2 regions of the Corynebacterium mycetoides genome follow, and region 1 is predicted to be linked to the other one. Evidence: predicted binding sites of a transcription regulator. Region 1 holds the regulator's gene; the other holds the start of a gene.

Evidence for each region. The regulator LexA, encoded in region 1, represses DNA repair genes until DNA is damaged. The targets are predictions, from matches to a motif close to CGAACANNTGTTCG.
Region 2: the regulator LexA is predicted to act here: its motif matches at 2,416-2,429, upstream of BLS40_RS00105 (HNH endonuclease signature motif containing protein).

Annotation. Positions count from the first base shown of each region.
Region 1 is NZ_LT629700.1:734,474-743,320, forward strand. Features, by position in the region: gene hrpA (ATP-dependent RNA helicase HrpA) at 1-3,040, shown strand, start outside; gene nrdR (transcriptional regulator NrdR) at 3,056-3,514, opposite strand; gene BLS40_RS11305 (hypothetical protein) at 3,575-3,697, opposite strand; gene lexA (transcriptional repressor LexA) at 4,187-4,873, shown strand; gene BLS40_RS03675 (DeoR/GlpR family DNA-binding transcription regulator) at 5,002-5,802, shown strand; gene BLS40_RS03680 (1-phosphofructokinase family hexose kinase) at 5,859-6,848, shown strand; gene BLS40_RS03685 (PTS fructose transporter subunit IIABC) at 6,853-8,847, shown strand.
Region 2 is NZ_LT629700.1:12,147-20,993, reverse strand. Features, by position in the region: gene BLS40_RS00110 (MFS transporter) at 1-1,165, shown strand, start outside; gene BLS40_RS00105 (HNH endonuclease signature motif containing protein) at 1,162-2,388, opposite strand; gene BLS40_RS00100 (BCCT family transporter) at 2,549-4,354, opposite strand; gene BLS40_RS00095 (type 1 glutamine amidotransferase domain-containing protein) at 4,419-5,096, shown strand; gene BLS40_RS00090 (glycerol dehydrogenase) at 5,097-5,261, opposite strand; gene BLS40_RS00085 (cation diffusion facilitator family transporter) at 5,358-6,227, shown strand; gene BLS40_RS00080 (hypothetical protein) at 6,315-6,611, shown strand; gene BLS40_RS00075 (SDR family NAD(P)-dependent oxidoreductase) at 6,683-7,441, opposite strand; gene BLS40_RS00070 (glycosyltransferase 87 family protein) at 7,683-8,847, shown strand, end outside.

The DNA of each region.
Region 1 (8,847 bases):
CGGCGACATCCTGTGCTTCTTTTCCTCCGAGCGCGACATCCGCGACTGCATGGAGGCCATTGAGAAGAAGCGCTGGCGCGGCGTGGAGGTCACGCCGCTGTTCGGGCGGCTGTCGAACGCGGAGCAGCACCGGGTGTTCTCCCCGCACACCGGCCGCCGCATTGTCCTGTCGACCAACATCGCCGAGACGTCGCTGACCGTGCCCGGCATCCACTACGTGGTGGACACGGGGCTGGCCAGGATTTCCCGCTACTCCACGCGCACGAAGGTGCAGCGCCTGCCCATCGAGGAGATCTCGCAGGCCTCCGCGAACCAGCGCTCGGGCCGCTCCGGGCGCGTGGCCGACGGCATCGCGATCCGCCTGTACTCGGAAGAGAACTTCGACGCGAGGCCCGAGTTCACCGACCCGGAGATCCTGCGCACCAACCTGGCCAGCGTGATCCTGCAGATGATCTCGCTGCGCCTGGGGGATGTCAGTGAATTCCCCTTCTTGCAGCCGCCGGATCAGAAGTCCATCCGCGACGGCCTGATGGTGCTCCACGAGCTCGGGGCGATCTCTGACAAGGAGCGCGACGGCGCGCCGACCCTTACTCCCGTCGGGCGCGATATCGCGCGCATCCCGGTCGACCCGAAGATGGCGCGCATGCTGGTCGAGGCCAACCGCCTCGGCGTGCTGGATGACACCACGGTCATCGTCGCGTACATGACCATTCAGGACGTGCGCGAACGTCCGCTGGAGTTTCAGGCCCAGGCGGACCAGGCGCACGCCCGGTTCAAGGACCCGACCTCCGACTTCGCCTCGGCGCTGAAGCTCTGGGACTATATCAACGAGTCCCGCGACGAGCTCTCCGGCAACGCGTTCCGCACCCGGATGCGCCGCGAATACCTGCACTACATGCGTATCCGCGAGTGGTACGACCTAGTGCGCCAGCTGCGCGACGTGGAAAAGCAGCTCGGGTGGTCCCGCGCGGAAAACGTCGTGGGCGAGCGCGACCTAGATGCCATCCACAAGTCCCTGCTCACGGGGCTGCTGTCCAACATCGGCGCGCGCGACGGAAACTCCAAGGAGTTCCAGGGTGCGCGCGGCACGCGTTTCATGGTCTTTCCCGGCTCAGTGCTGGCGAAAAAGCCGCCGGAGTTCCTCATGGCCGCGGAGCTGGTGGAAACCTCCCGGCTCTGGGCGCGCGACGTGGCCAGAATCAAGCCGGAGTGGGTGGAGGCCGCCGCCGGCGACCTGCTCAAGCACAACTACTCCGAGCCGGTGTGGTCGCGCAAGCGCTCGGCCGCGATGGTGCACCAGACCTCCCTGCTCTACGGCCTGCCCATCGTGCGGGACCGGCTGGTGCCCTACCACCGCGTGGATGGGCCCGGGGCGCGAAACATGTTCATCCGCCACGCGCTCATCGGGGGTGATTGGAACCGCCACCACACATTCATCGACCACAACGAGGCCCTGCTTGCCGACGCCGCCGCGGTGGAGGACAAGGTGCGCCGCCGCGGAATCGTGGTGGACGAGGACACGTTGTTCGACTTCTACGACGCGCGCCTACCCGCCGATGTGACCACCGCGCGCCACTTCGACTCGTGGTGGAAGGCAAAGCGCCGCGAGGACCCCTCCTACCTGGACTTCGACCCAGACGAGCTGTTGCGCGGCGACGTCGACGCCTCCGCCGACTCCTTCCCCACGACCTGGCGGCAGGGCTCCATCGACTATCCGCTGCGCTACACGTTCGAGCCGGGGGACCCGTTCGACGGCGTCACCGTGGAAGTGCCCGTCCCGCTTCTCGCGGGGCTCGAGGCGGCCGGGTTCGACTGGCTCGTCCCCGGGCTGCGCCTCGAGCTGGTCACCGAGCTCATCCGCACCCTGCCGAAAGCGTTGCGACGCTCCGTCGTCCCCGCACCCGATTTCGCCAGGATGGCGCTCGCCCGGCTTGAGCCGTCCGGGACGCCTTCTACGCCGCTGACCGACGACCTCGCCGAGGCGCTCCGAGCTCTCGGGGGTGCAGGAATCAACGCGTCCGATTTCCGCCCCGAGGCGCTGCCGGACCACCTGAAGGTGACGTTCGCCGCCGTGGACAAGCGCGGCCGCGTCATCGACCACGACAAGGATCTCAGCGCGCTCAAGCGGCGCCAGGCCGGCAAGATCCGCTCGTCGGTGTCCAAGGCGAGCCGCGCCTCGGAAACGGCCACCGCCGCGAAGTGGACAGCCGACACGCTGGGCGCGGTCCCGGAGACGGTGAGCACCACCATCGAGGGTAACGCAGTCGACGCCTACCCCGCGTTAGAAGCCACCGCCGACGGCGTCAAGGTGACCGTCCACCCGACAAAGGCCGCGGCGGATGCGTCCATGGTGACGGCCACGTTGACGCTGCTGCTGCGGGAGATCCCCGTCAACGCCGGGCAGATGACGAAGGGGCTGCCGCTGCGTCAGAAGGTCGCAGTGGACAACTACCCGCACGGCGGGGCGGCCGGGCTTGTCGAGGACGCCCGGGTGGCCACCATCCGCGACCTCATGTTCGCGGCGGGTGGCCCCGTGCGTTCCCCCGAGCAGTTCGAGGCCCTGGTCACCGAGCTCAAACCGCAGGTGCCCTTCGGCGTGCGCCAAAATGTAGTCGCGGTAGCGCCCTCCCTGGTGCAGTTCGCGAACATGTCGACGGAGCTCGAGAAGTGGAGCGGCCCGGCGATCGATGACATGCGCGGGCAGCTGGCGTTCTACTTCCCGCCGCACGCGATCGCCACGCACGGGATGGAGCATCTGCAGCACGTGCCCCGCTACATCGAAGCGATGCGGATCCGGTTGGAGGACATGGCGCTTGATCCCGACAGGGACGCCGAGCGCCAAGACATCGTCGCGTCGACGCGCCGCTACCTCGACGCGAAGCTGCGCTCACTCCCCCGCGGCCGGGAGAAGACCCGGGCTGTGAGGGACATCCTGTGGCAGATCGAGGAGCTGCGTGTCAGCTTGTTCGCGCAGCGCCTGGGCACCCCGAAGCCCGTCAGCCAAAGACGGATAGAGAAGATGGTCGACGCGCTACGCTAACGAGCCGGCGGCGGGTCAGAAGTTCTCCCTGTCCCGTCGCCGCATGAGACGGATTTCCGACTCGAAGTCGTCAGCCGACTCAAAGGACTTGTAGACGGACGCGAAGCGCAGGTATGCGACCTCGTCGAGTGCGCGAAGCGGCTCGAGGACGGCGAGGCCGACATCGTTGGCGTCGACCTGCGAGCTACCGTGACTACGCACCGTCTCCTCCACCTGTTGGGCGAGGCGCTTGAGCGCGTCGTCGGACACGTCGCGGCCTTGGCAGGCGCGGCGGACGCCGCTGATGAGCTTGTCGCGATCAAACGGCTCGCTGACCCCGTTGCGCTTGACCACCATGAGGATGGCCTTTTCCACCGTGGTGAATCTCCCTCCGCAGTTCGCACACTCTCTCCGGCGACGGATGGCGGACCCGGCGTCGATGACGCGGGAATCGAGAACCCTCGACTGTTCGTGGTGGCAAAACGGGCAGTGCATGCCCCCGATACTACCCCCGGACGAGCGCCAGAACCTAGAGCCAGATCCTAGCGCTGGGAGCTAGCGCACCTGCGCCGAGACGACGTCGTGCGCCGCCCCATGGCCCTGGTCCGCCGGGTCCGCGGAGAATGCGCCACCGGCCGCCGAACCGAGGATCAGCGCGAGACCGAGAACGGCGCCCATGAGAATATCCGCGCGGTTTTCGTGGCGGGATTCGAATGCGGTCTCAGCCGGGATTTCCGTGGGCCGTGGCAGGCGAGGAACACGCTCATGAGTTCGATTATGTGGACTGAGGGTTCGAACACGGGTTGAGTGCGCGCGCGTGTGCGTCTCGGGGGCGACGTCCCACACCGCGACTGTAGTAGCCCGGGCCGGGTGGGCCGTGTGGGGAGTGTGAGCAGTGCTGGCACGATCGATCTGGATGGTCATGATTGTCTCCTTTGTTGTGTTGCCTTTAACTCTAAGGGCGAGTCGGACACCGTCGAACAAGCTACCGTTCACATGTTCGATGCCGTCTCTATGTTCGATTTATAGCACCTTGTCCAACACGTGTCCAGTGTCGCGCCAAGAATGTCGAACAAACTTGCCACTTCTGGTAGCTTTGCAAGCACGCCCGATGATGCGCCGCCGATGAAGTACCGATGAAGTAGCGATGAAAGTAGAGGAGAACCGATGCCCCGCAAGAAAGACGACCCGAGCACGCTTGACATGAGTGTCCTGTCCGACCGGCAGCGCCGGATCCTGGAGGTGATACAGGACGCGGTTGTGCTGCGCGGGTACCCACCCAGCATCCGCGAGATCGGCGACGCCGCCGGGCTGCAGTCCACGTCTTCGGTCGCCTACCAGCTCAAGGAACTGGAGAAGAAGGGCTTCCTCCGGCGCGACCCCAATAAGCCCCGTGCCGTAGATTTGCGCCACCTGCCCGATTCTGCGAAGCCCCGGAAGTCCACCGCCGAGGACGTCGTCGCCCCCGAGGATGCGTCGCAGCCGCGCTTCGTCCCGGTGGTAGGCCGCATCGCGGCAGGCTCCCCCATCCTGGCGGAGCAGAACATCGACAGCTACTTCCCCCTCCCGCAGGAGCTGCTGGGCGAGGGCGAGCTCTACATGCTCCAGGTCGTCGGCGAGTCGATGCGCGACGCCGGCATCCTCGACGGGGACTGGGTCGTCGTGCGTGCCCAGCCGGTAGCGGAGGAGGGCGAGTTTGTCGCCGCGCTTCTCGACGGCGAAGCGACGGTCAAGGAGTTCCACCGCGACTCCTCCGGGGTGTGGCTGCTGCCCCACAACGACGCGTTCTCCCCCATCAAGGGAGACGAGGCACAGATCATGGGGCGGGTCGTGTCCGTTTTCCGGACCCTCTAGGTCCCCTCCGCCCCCGTATGTAGCCCCGCTTGGGGGCATGCAAACACAAACACACCCAACCGGGCAGGTTTTGTTTGGAACAATGGCAGACGGTTTACTCCCCTCTCAGCCCCAAGGACGGCCCAGGCATGTACGCAGAAGAACGCAGGCGACAGATCGCGTCGTTGACCGCCGTCGAGGGCCGGGTCAACGTCACGGAGCTTGCACAGAAATTCGGCGTCACGGCGGAGACCATTAGGCGCGACCTCGCGGCACTGAACCGGGACGGCGTGATCCAGCGCGTCCACGGCGGGGCCGTGGCCAGCCAGTCCTACCTCACTACGGAGTTTCCGCTCGACACGAGGTTCCGCTCCGCATCCTCGGCGAAATCGGCAATCGCGCGCGCGGCGCTCGCTTTCCTTCCGGACCACCCCGAGGGCGGGATCTTCCTCGACTCCGGCACAACGATTCACGCGCTCGCCAGCATCATCGCCACGCACCCGCACGCGCCCTCCTGGCAGATCGTGACCAACTCCATCCCGATCGCCCTGGATCTGTCCGCGGCGCAGCTGCCCCACGTCCAGCTGCTCGGCGGGTCTGTCCGCGCGATTACGCAGGCGGTGGTGGGACCTACGGCGCTGCGCTCCCTCGCCCTTCTGCGCGCCGACGTGGCGTTTATTGGCACCAACGCGCTGAGCGTCGAGCACGGTCTGTCCACGGCGGACGCGCAAGAGGCGGCGATCAAGTCCGCGATGGTGACCAACGCGCGCACAGTGGTCGTGCTGTGCGACTCCTCGAAGCTCGGCAACGACTACCTGGTCAGCTTCGCCCCGCTTGACGACGTCGACGTAGTCATCACCGACGACGCCGCCCCGCAATCGATCCTGGACGAGCTCGCCCAGCACGGCGTCGAGGTCATTCTGGCAGGGGGAGAAACTACCCCCTCTTGACCAACCGGGCACATTCGGAAAGAATCGGGGGTAACGAGACCCCGAGGAGCCCCGCAGTGATAGTCACCTTCACTCCCAACCCGAGCATCGACGCCACACTCGAGCTCGACTCTCTAGAGGTGGGTGGCGTCAACCGCGCCCTCCGAGCTTGCCGCGAGGCCGGGGGCAAAGGCATCAACGTCGCCCGCGCCTGCGCACAGGCGGGCCAGCCCACGCTGGCCATCGCGCCCTGCGGGCCGACAGACCCGTTCACTCTGCTGTGCCGCACGGCGGACGTTCCGCTCAAGACGGTGCCCATCGACGGCACCGTCCGCACCAACACAACACTGTCGGAGCGCGGCGGCCGCACCACGAAAATCAACGAGACCGGCCCACTGCTCGGCAGCGCCGACGTCGCCCGCATCACGGACACCGTCATCTCCACCATGGCCGAGGGCGGAGCGGACGCGGTCGTCATGGCCGGCTCCCTGCCGCCCGGCGCACCGCTGGACTGGTACGCCACGCTCGCGCGCCAGATCCGCAAGGCCTGCCCGGGGGCGGTCGTCGCCATCGACACCTCCGACAAGCCGCTTGTGGCGCTGAGCGCCCACCTTGCCGACGCCGCGCCCGACGTGATGAAGCCCAACGCATTCGAGCTCGCCCAGCTCACCGACTCCGGGACCACTGGCCGCGAGCTCGAGCAGCAGGCCGCCCGCGGCGACTACGCGGAGATCAGCGCCCACGCAGAAACCCTGCGCTCCGCCGGCGTCAAGGAGGTCGTGGTCACCCTGGGTGCAGCCGGAGCGGTGCTGGTCACCGGGTCCGGCGCCTGGGCCGCCACCGCTCCCCCCGCCGCCGCGCAGTCCACCGTCGGCGCGGGCGACTCGGCGCTGGCCGGCTACATCATGGCGCGCGTCGCGGGGGAAGCGCCCGCGGAATGCCTGCGCCGCAGCGTTGCCTACGGCTCGGCGGCGGCCGCGAAGCCCGCCACCGGCATCCCCTCGCCGGCCGAGATCGACCTCGCCCACACAGACGTTTTCCCGCTCTCCACCTCCGAGAAGGACTGACGCCATGAGCCCCCAGTTAATCACCCCCGAACTCGTCGGCCTCGACGTCGATTTCGGATCCGCCCCCACCGATGTCATCACCCGCCTGGCAGGCATGGTTGCCTCCGCCGGCCGCACCACCGACGCGGCCGCGCTTGCCGACGGCGCCATCGAGCGCGAAGCCAAAGCCCCGACGGGTGTTCCCGGCCGCGTCGCCATCCCGCACGTGCGCTCCTCCGCCGTCGCCACGCCCACCCTCGCCTTCGCCCGGCTGGCCCGTCCGGTCGACTTCGGCGGCCCGGACGGGGACGCGGACCTGGTGTTCCTTATCGCCGCGCCCGAAGGCGGCGGCAAGGAACACCTGAAAATCCTGTCCACCTTGGCCAGGGCCCTGGTGCGTGGGGAGTTCGTCGATAAGCTGCGCGCAGCCGCGACCCCGAACGACGCCGTCGCGGAGATCATCGCCGTCGTCGGCGGAGCGCCCGAGCCGCCGAAGCGGGTGTACAGGATCGCCGCGGTGACTTCGTGCCCCACCGGCATCGCGCACACTTACATGGCCGCCGACGCCCTGGTTCAGGCCGCGCAGAAGCGTGACGACGTCGACCTGCGCGTCGAACCCCAGGGTTCCTCCGGCTACGACGCCCTCGAAGACTCCTTTATCCGCGACGCAGACGCCGTCATCTTCGCCCACGACGTCGCCGTGCGCGGCCAGGGCCGCTTCGCCGGCAAACCGCTGATCAACGCCCCCGTCAAGCGCGGCATCGACTCCCCCGACGCGCTGATCGACGCCGCCGTCGCCGCGGCGGACGACCCGGACGCGGACGTCGTCAAGGCATCGACGTCCGCGGGTGACGACGGCGACGCCGCGCGCCAGAGCACCGACAGCTGGCCGAAGCGCATCCAGCAGGCGGTGATGACCGGCGTGTCCTACATGGTCCCGTTCGTCGCCGCCGGCGGCCTCCTGCTCGCGCTCGGATTCCTCATCGGCGGCTACGACATGGCCAACGGGTGGCAGGCGATTGCCACGCAGTTCTCCCCCACCAACCTGCCCGGAAACCAGGTCAACGTGGACGGCGCCGTGATGACGTTCGAGCGCTCCGGGTGGCTGCTCTACCTGGGCGCCGTGCTGTTTGCCACGGGCCAAATGGGCATGGGATTCGTGGTCTCGGCACTATCCGGTTACATCGGCTACGGGCTCGCGGGCAGGCCCGGCATCGCCCCCGGGTTCATCGGCGGCGCGAGCTCCGTACTGCTCGGCGCTGGGTTCATCGGCGGCCTCGTCACCGGCATCCTCGCCGGAGTGATCGCGTACTGGATTCAGTCGTGGACAGTGCCGCGCTGGCTCGGCTCACTCATGCCGGTGGTGATCATTCCGCTGTTGACCTCGCTCGCCATCGGCCTTTTGATGTTCCTGCTGCTCGGCCGCCCACTCGGGGCGATCATGGAGGGCCTGCAGGGGTGGCTGGAATCCATGAGCGGGTCGTCCGCGATCCTGCTCGGCGTGATCATCGGCATGATGATGTGCTTCGACCTCGGCGGGCCGGTGAACAAGGCCGCCTACCTCTTCGGCACCGCGGGCCTGTCCGCCGGAACCGAGTCGAGCTTCCAGATCATGGCCGCCGTCATGATTTCCGGCATGGTGCCCCCGATCGCCCTGTCCATCGCCACGTTCCTACGCCGGTCCCTCTTCACGCCCGCGGAGCAGGAGAACGGCAAATCCGCCTGGCTGCTCGGCCTGTCCTTCGTCTCCGAAGGCGCGATCCCCTTCGCCGCGGCTGACCCGCTGCGTGTCATCCCGTCGATGATGCTCGGCGGCGCGACCGCCGGCGCGGTGTCCATGGCGCTCGGCACGGGAGTGCAGGCGCCGCACGGCGGCATCTTCGTCATCTTCGCGTATGACCCGTGGTGGGGCATGTTCGCCGCCCTCGCCGCAGGCGTGGCGGTGTCCGCGGCTGCGGTCATCGCGGCCAAGCAGATTTGGCCCAACAAGGCCATCGAGCACGCTGCGCAGACCGCGTAG
Region 2 (8,847 bases), 720 kb from region 1:
TCGCAAGGTCTTCGCCAGCGTTCTCTTTTTCCTGATTACCGCTGGTTGGGGGGCGAATCACTTCGCCTCCGTGCTGGTTGCCCTGAAAGAACGCGCGGGTATGGACGCGTTGCTGGCGAACAGCGCCTACGGCATTTACGCGGCGGGACTTTTCCCCTGCCTCATCGCGGGCGGGTTCCTCGCCGACCGCTTCGGCGGCCGGCCCGTCGTCATCACCGGCTCTCTCGTCGCCGCCCTCGGCAATGCCGTTCTCATGCTGACGCACACGCCGTTCCCGCTGCTCGCCGGCCGCTTCGTCGTCGGACTGGGAGTCGGCTTGGTTGTCAGCGCGGGCACCGCGTGGGCCGCCCGGCTCGCAGGGGCGTCGGGCGCGACCCTTGCCGGAATTTTCCTCACCTCGGGTTTCGCTCTCGGGCCCATCTTCTCCGGCATCATCGCCTCCGTGGTGCCGTACATTTGGGTGCCCTACGCCGTGACGATTGTCCTCTCACTCGTTGCCGTCGCAGTGTCTCTCGTCGTCGGCGACGTGCCCAACACGAGGCCGCTCGAGGCTTCCTCGGCCCCTCCCCAGGACCCGGCTCCTGTTCCGGCCCACGAGCGCTCCGCGGCCAAGGCGCTGGCGACGTCGGTCCCCGTCGCCCTCTGGGTTTTCGCCTCGATCACCACCACCGTCGTGGGCCTGTCCGCGCGTGTGGCCCATTACTTCCCCACCGGGGTGTTCGTTCCCGGGATCGCAGCCGGCCTGGGCTTCGGAACCGCGCTCATCCTCCAGGCTCTCGGCCGCCGCTTCGACTGGGGGCCACTCTCGGGCGTGGTCGGCGCACTTGCCTCGGCTGCCGGCATGCTCATCGTCGGCCTCGCGGGCCCGCAACCGACGTTTGCCGTGTTCATCGTGGCGGCCCTGCTCCTGGGCACGGCGTACGGACTGTGTCTGCGCGACGGTTTGCTGGACGTGGACACCTACTCCCCGCCGGCGCATCGCGGTCGCGTCATCGGCATCTACTATGTCGCCACCTACATCGGTTTCGCTCTGCCGCCGTTCATCCAGTGGCTGGAGCCGCGCGTCGGGCCGACGCTTCCTTTCTTCGCGCTGTCCGCTCTCGCTCTCACCTCCGCAGTAGTGCGATTTGTTCAGATCCGCTCCGGGTACTTGTCACGCAGTTAGGCAAAATCCAACGAATTGAACTCCTCGACGGTCATTGCGTCGTCGCTCCGCACGGGCAGGCCGTGGTCGCGGGCCACGAACCGTGCGCCGTCGGGCATGAGGAAGTGCACGTCCCCGTAGTCTTTCTTGATGGTGACCGACCCTTCGGACACGAGTGCGTGGCACGCCGAGCACAGCGGCAGCAGGTTGTCCAGGTCCGACGGCCCGCCGTCCGCCCAGTCACGGATGTGGTGCATCTCCATAAACCGCGTGTGCGTGCATCCCGGCATGGCGCAGGTCCCGCCCCACATCAGCATCAGGGCGTTGATCTGGCCCGCCGTGGCTAGGCGCTGCATCCGTCCTGTATTGAGCACGAGACATTTCTCGTCGACCCGGCTCACGCGATAATGGGCGCTGTCCAGGAAGTTCTTCAGCGCCTCCGACGGCGCGCCGGGGTTGTGCGGCAGGTACGCGCGCCCGTCCGTGGTCATGACAATGTTCACGTGCGCACCCGGCGTGCGCAGGGAGGAGCGTGGCGACGTCCGCACCATGTTCACCATCCCCATAAACGAGGCCAGAAGGGCCTTGCCCGGTGGCAGCCCGAAACCGGACAGTGATGTGGCGCTTGAGTCGAGGGCCGCGCTGGCCGCTTGATCATCCACCGCCCCGTCGGCGTCGCGGTCCAGATCGTCGAAGTCGATGTCGTGGTAGGCCAGCTCCCCCAGCTTGAGAGCAGCCATCAGCTGCGCCCCCTCGGCCGCAGAGAAGTTGCCCCACAGCCGCACCCGGCCGTTGTCGCGGACCCTGATGCGCACGTAGGATTTCTCGCGGTCGGATTCCCCTTCGCGAAACGCCAGCAACGCTCGCTCGAGCTCGTGATAGCCGAGCTCAGTGGCCATTTCCACGAGCTGGCCTTCGTTCTCGGCGGTGACGTAGGGCAGAATGAGCCGCACCTTGGAGTAATTCAGATCCCCCGACGCAAACGCGTCCGCCACCAGGAGAAACTCGAGCAAGGCGCGCGCCACCTTGACGTATTCATGCGCCGTGGTCTGTGACACCCCCAGGCGCTGGACGAGCCACAGCGCGGTTGTCGACGCTCCGAAGCGCCGCGCCAGGCCGGCGGAGTCAAATCTTCCGATGTCTCGCAGGATCTCCGCTTTGCGACGCGTCAGGTACGCGAACGATGCGACGATGCCCTCGGCCAGGTCGGCTGGGTCAGGTTGGACAGGATATGTGGTGGTCATTGCTCCCCCTCGAGCTAGCAACTGTATCGAACACACGTACCGTAGCAAGCACGTTCGACATCCACCCTGACCTGCGGATATAGCAACCTCTCGCAGCAGGCTCAACGCGTAAGAAAACTCCGCATTGCGGAGTTTCCATCACTTCCCACGCATGTTTCCCCTAGTGGCGCCGCGGGCCTTCCTCGTCGACGATGGTGAAGGTCGGCTCTGAGTCGCCGCCCCAGTCCTGGTCCACCTCGCCGCCGATGGCGAGGTCGCCCTCGATGATGAGCGACTCCGACAGCTTCCAGCCGCCCTCCTCCAGGTCGTACTCCAGCTCGGGACGGGCAATCTCGTTGCCCTCGGCGTCATAACCCGGAGCCGGGCGGTTCTCCGCCTCTTCCAGCTTCTCGGCACTGTCCGTCTTCTCCCACTGCCGGGTGCGAATGCGGCGGCGTGCGGCCGAGTCGTCGTTCATTGCCTTGAGCAGCGAGTACATCATGAAGAAGTACATGATGAAGAACGGCAGGGCGATGATGATCACAACCTCCTGCAGCGCCTGGATCCCCGTGTCATTGATGAACAGCAACGCGGCGGTGACCACGCCGATGGCCACGACCCAGCCGACCTTGTAATACGTCGGCGTCTTGTTCTCCTCACCGGAGGCGAACATGTCCATCACCATCGCGGCGGAGTCCATGGAGGTGACGAAGTACAGGATGATCACGAACAGGGCGACGGTGCCCACCAGCCCGTACATCGGGTACTGCGACAGCAAGGTGAACAGCGCCTGCGGGGTATCGCCCTGCTCTACGACGGGCCCGGTGAGCACGCCCGGATCGGCGGCTTCGATCTCGGTGGCCGCGCGGCCGAAAATGGAGAACCACAGGATGTCGAAGGTGGTCGGCAGCAGCAGGGTGCCGCCGATGAACGCGCGCACCGTGCGACCCTTGGAGATGCGGGCGAAGAACATGCCCACGAACGGCGCCCAGCAGATGCTCCACGCCCAGTAGAAGGCGGTCCACGTCGCGTGCCAGCCGGGGTTGTCGTTATAGGAGTCCACCCAGAACATCAGCTCAGGCAGCGAGTTGGCGTAGATGCCGAAGGACTCGGTGACCTGCCCAATCAACTTCAGCGTCGGTCCGGCCAGCAGCACGAACACCATGAGGACGACGGTCGCGGCGATGTTGAGGTTGGAGAGGAACTTGATGCCCTTGTCCAAGCCGGAGGCCACCGACAGGCACGCGGCGACAGTAATCGCCAGGATGATGCCCAGCTGGACCGGGGTGACAAGCGGCACGCCCCACATGATGTTCATGCCAGCGGAAATCTGCAGCACACCCAGGCCGACCGAGACGCCGATGCCGAAGACGGTGCCGATGATGCCGAAGGCGTCGATAAGCTTGCCCGGCCAGTCGTACACGCGCGAGCCCAGCAGCGGGGCGAACAGCGACGACAGACGCGCCGGCATCTTGCGCTTGTAGCTGAAGTAGCCCATGGCCAGGCCCGGAAGGGTGAAGATCACCCACATGTGGATACCGAAGTGGTAGTAGGTGAACTCGAAAGCTTGATTGATGGCCTCGCGGCTCATCGGTTCGAAGTCACCGCGCGGGGGATTGTAGGCGTGGTGCAGCGGCTCGGCCGCGCCCCAGAACAACAGCGTCGCGCCCATCCCGGCGGCGAAGAGCATCGCGAACCAGACGGGCAGGGTGTATTCGGGCTCGTCGTCATCGTCACCAAGCCGCAGGTTGCCGTACTTGGACACGAAAATGACGATGAGGAAGACTAGGACGGCGGAGACCCCGCCGATGTAGAACCACGAGAAGTTGTCCATCAGCGCACCCGAGATGGCCGAGTAGGCGCTGCGGGCGCGGTCGCCGAACACGACGGTCAACGCGACGAAGAGGGCAATGAATCCGACCGACGTATAAAAGATCAACGGGTCGGATTTAAGCCCGCGTTTCGGGGCGGAAGTGGTTGTCGACATGGGTGCGAAGTGTAGCCGATCGAGGGTCTTCCGCGCGCCTCGCGACGGTGCTATGGTCGGAGCAATGAAATTCCTTGCAGTAGCAACAAGCACATACCGTTACCAAACCTCTGGATACCGCACCGGCCTCTGGCTGGGCGAGTACACCCACTTCTACGACGTTCTGACCGAAGCGGGCCACACCGTGGACCTGGCGAGCGTGCAGGGCGGCGTTGTCCCCCTCGATCCCGTTAGCCTGATGCCGCCCGTGATCGGGATGGGCGACACCGACAAGCGCTACGAGGACGGCGAGTTTATGAAGCGCCTCGACAACACCCCGGCGCTGGCCGACGTGGACAAGGACAGCTACGACGGGATCTACCTCACCGGCGGGCACGGCACGATGTACGACTTCACCTCGGAGACCGTGCGCGAGGCCGTGGCAAGCTTCGCCGATGCCGGAAAGATCGTTTCCGCCGTGTGCCACGGCCCGGCCGGTCTGCTTAACGTGACGCTCGCCGACGGCTCCAAGCTGCTCGACGGCAAGAAGGTCACCGGCTTCACCTGGGCCGAGGAGAAGGTGGCCCGCCGCGCGGACAACGTCCCGTTCAGCCTCGAGGACGAGCTGGGCGCGCAGGCCGGCGAGTACAGCAAGGGCGCTGTCCCGATGACCGAGCACGTCGTTGTCGACGGTCTCCTTGTCACCGGGCAGAACCCGATGAGCGCCGCGGGCGTCGGTAAGGCCGTGCTCGAGCTCATCTAATTAACGCAGTAACCTGCCTGCGATGGCGGAGGTGACGGCCGAGCCGACCAGCACTAGCACGGTGTAGGCGAAGCCGCTCACCCCCAACATCCGCAGCAACCATCCAAAAAACAGGGCGCCGGCGACGGCGCCCACAATTGCGATTATCCAGCCTCGGGTATCCATGCCCACCGAGTATAGGCCGGATGCGAACGTCGCTAAGCCCATCCGGGAATGAGGTGACCCGCCGTGCTCGACGGACAGAAGCTGCTGGAACGATTCATGTGGCTGTCCATCGCCGCATCAGTTGCCACCATCGTGCTCAAGCTCGTCGCCGCGTGGGTCACCGGGTCGGTGGGTTTTCTCTCGGACGCCATCGAGTCCTTCATCAACGTCGTCGCGGCCGTCGTCGGGCTCTGGGCGCTGAAAATCTCCGCGAAACCGGCCGACGTCAACCACAACTTCGGTCACGCCAAGGCCGAGTACTTCTCCGCGCAAGTGGAGGGGTCGATGATTTTGGTCGCATCCGTGGCCATCATCTACACCGCCGTCCAGCGGCTCATCGATCCCCAGCCGATCGAGCAGGCCGGAGTGGGCTTGCTCTTATCGACGCTCGCCGCAGCGTTGAACCTCGCCGTCGGCGTAGCGCTGGTGCGGGCGGGCAAGAAACACCGCTCCGCGACTCTCGCCGCTGACGGACGCCACCTCCTCACCGACGTATGGACCACAGCCGGGGTGCTCGTGGGCATCGCGCTGGTGTGGCTGACCGGGTGGGAGATTCTCGATCCCCTCATCGCGCTGGCCGTCGGAATCAACATCCTCGTTACCGGCTACACCCTGCTCAAGAATTCTCTTGTCAGCCTCCTCTCAGAGGCCCTGCCGGAGGACGAGCGCCTCGCCATCAAGAACTACCTCGACGGCGTGGAAGAGCAGCACGCAATCAAGTTCACCGACGTGCGCACGGCTGCATTCGGGCGTGAGCGCCTGGTCAACGTCGTCATGCAAGTGCCCGGGCAGTGGAATGTGGACCGCGCGCACGAATACGCCGACATGGTCGAAGACGGCGTGGACGAGGCCGTTGGAGGCGCGCGGACGATCGTGCACGTCGAGCCGCTGGGAACCACAACCCACGTGGAGTTCAACTGGATTTAGCACCCCCGATCTAGCCCCATTGTTGAAAACTAATTGGAAACTGGGTTTAATGGAAACTAGTTGAAAACAGCGAGAAAGGATTGTTCCATGAGCACCCACACCATCCATGAGACCCACGACCACGTCCACGGCGAGGGCTGTGGCCACGTCGCGGTCCCCCACGGCGACCACGTCGACTACGTGCACGACGGCCACCTGCACCGCAGCCACGACGGCCACTGGGACGAGTGCATCCTGGCCGAGCACACCGAGCACGGCGAGCACGCCGGCCACACCCACGGCGAGGGCTGCGGCCACGTCGCGGTCCCCCACGGCGACCACGTGGACTACATCCACGACGGCCACCGCCACGCCGCTCACGGCGACCACTACGACGAGCACTAGTCCAGTACCCGTCACGTAGTTGCAAAAGGCCCCTTGATGGGGCCTTTTCGTGTGCGTTCCTCAGCTAAACGCTAGACAGCGGTGTAACCACCGTCGACAAGGTGGTAGCTACCGGTAATGAAGGAAGCCTGATCGCTGAGCAGGAACGAAACCAATGCGGCGACCTCATCTGCCGTGCCCAAACGCCCGGTCGGGTGCTTGGCAATAAGGCCCTCGCGGGCTTCGTCAGGCAGGTTCTTGAGCAACGGAGTATCGATGTATGCCGGGCCCACAGCATTGATGCGGATGCCTTCCGCGCCATATTCAGCAGCGGCGTTCTTGGTCAGGCCAACAACGCCATGCTTCGCGGCGGTGTAAGCGGCATTGCCAGGAGCTGCGACCGTGCCGTGGATCGAGGCCATGTTTACGATCGCGCACTCGGAGGTGTTCCCCTGCGTAAGGAACTGCTCAATCTGGTAGCGGTTGCCGTAGGCGACGCCCGAAAGGTTGATGGCAATGACGTTATCCCAGTCCTCCAGATCCATCTCCCCGACCTTGTTGGACGTGCCACCGATACCAGCATTGTTGACAGCGAGCTCAAGGGAGCCGAACTTCTTGACAGCAAACGCCACGGCTTCCTTGTTCTTCTCAGAATCGGCAGTGTCAATCTCGAACGACGCTGCCTCTCCGCCAGCTTTGACGATCTCCTCAACAACCGTATCGGCGGCATCGACCTTCAGATCCGCCACCACTACCCTCGCACCTTCGGCGGCGAGCTTCTTGGCTACCGCCGCGCCGATGCCCGAGCCTGCGCCGGTAACGAGTGCGACCTTGCCCTGAAAAGTAGACATACTATTTCCCTTCAATGTATTTCCTACGATGCAACATCTAGTGTACCGACGTAAACGAAGAGTGGCGCCGCGCTACGCTTCGCGCGGCTCGAGAAGATCCGGCTCGCCGGATGGTCGTCAAAGCCAGGTCTGGGCACGGTTTTGTGAAACGATGAGGTGGCAAACAGCGAATCAAGCTGATCAGTTGAAACCCCCACCCACCACGAGCCCGATGTTGGAGCTCACCCAAAAGGTTCATCAAATGACTGTCGTTAATAGGCCCCAACCGCGTCACGCGGCGACACCACCTCGTTTCCGCGCCTCCGACACCCCGGAAAAAGTGCTCGCCGGTACACCCGCCTTGATCATCGGGTTGAGCGCGCTGATCGCGTTGATGGTCTTCCGCACTTTTCACCAGCCCGAGGACCACGCGTTGCGCTGGCGAGTGCCCCTCGACCTGGAGATCTATCGCATGGGCGGGCAGGCACTGCTGCGGGGCGAGAACCTGTACGACAAGGCCTACATCTTCGACCTGCCGTTTACCTACCCGCCGTTTGCAGGTGTGCTGTTTACCTCGTTCGCGTATCTGACGGACAACGCACTCATCATCCTATGGCAGATCGGGATGCTTGCCGCCCTCGCGGTGATCATCGCTTTGGTGTTTCGCGAGCGAGGTTTCAAGCTCACCCCACTGACCCTCCTGGTCTGCGTGCTGCTGTCGTGCGCCAGCATCGGCAACGAAGCTGTCCACGGCACGCTCTTCTTCGGGCAGATCAACATCTTCCTCATGCTCCTCGTCGCGCTCGACATCCTGCCCGGTAGCCGGCGCCTGCCGGGGATGGGCATCGGAATCGCCGCAGGGCTGAAACTAACCCCGGCCTACATGGGTTTGGTGCTGCTGTTTCAAAAACGCTGGTGGGCCGCCGTCATCTCGGTGCTGACCTTCTTCGCAACCGTGATCATCGGTTTCGCCTTCGTGCCCGACGCCCGCCACTTCTGGCAACACGCCATGTTCGATTCCTCGCGCGTCGGCAGTTCCGAAAACACGGGGTCCAAATCCGTCCTCTCCGTGATGCAGCGCACCTTCGGGCTGGAGGGCGGCACGGTGTGGATCCTCTCGGTGATCGTTATCTTCGTATTCACCTGCCTCGCGCTGCGCACGGCAATGCTGCGCAACAACCGCTCGATGGCGTTCGCGCTCACCGGCATCAGCTCCTGCCTGGTGTCCCCTTTTTCCTGGTACCACCACTTCGTCTGGCTCGTGCCCCTGAGCGTGGTGTTCTTCCTCGCCGTCAACGAGTGGGCTGCCGACCGCTTTGGCGCTTCGCTTGAAGGCGCCCTCGCTGGCCTCTCGTCCCTCGCGGCCATCGTCTGCTTCCATATCCCGTTCGTTTCCTACCCGGTGTGGCGCGCGATGTCGTCTCGCG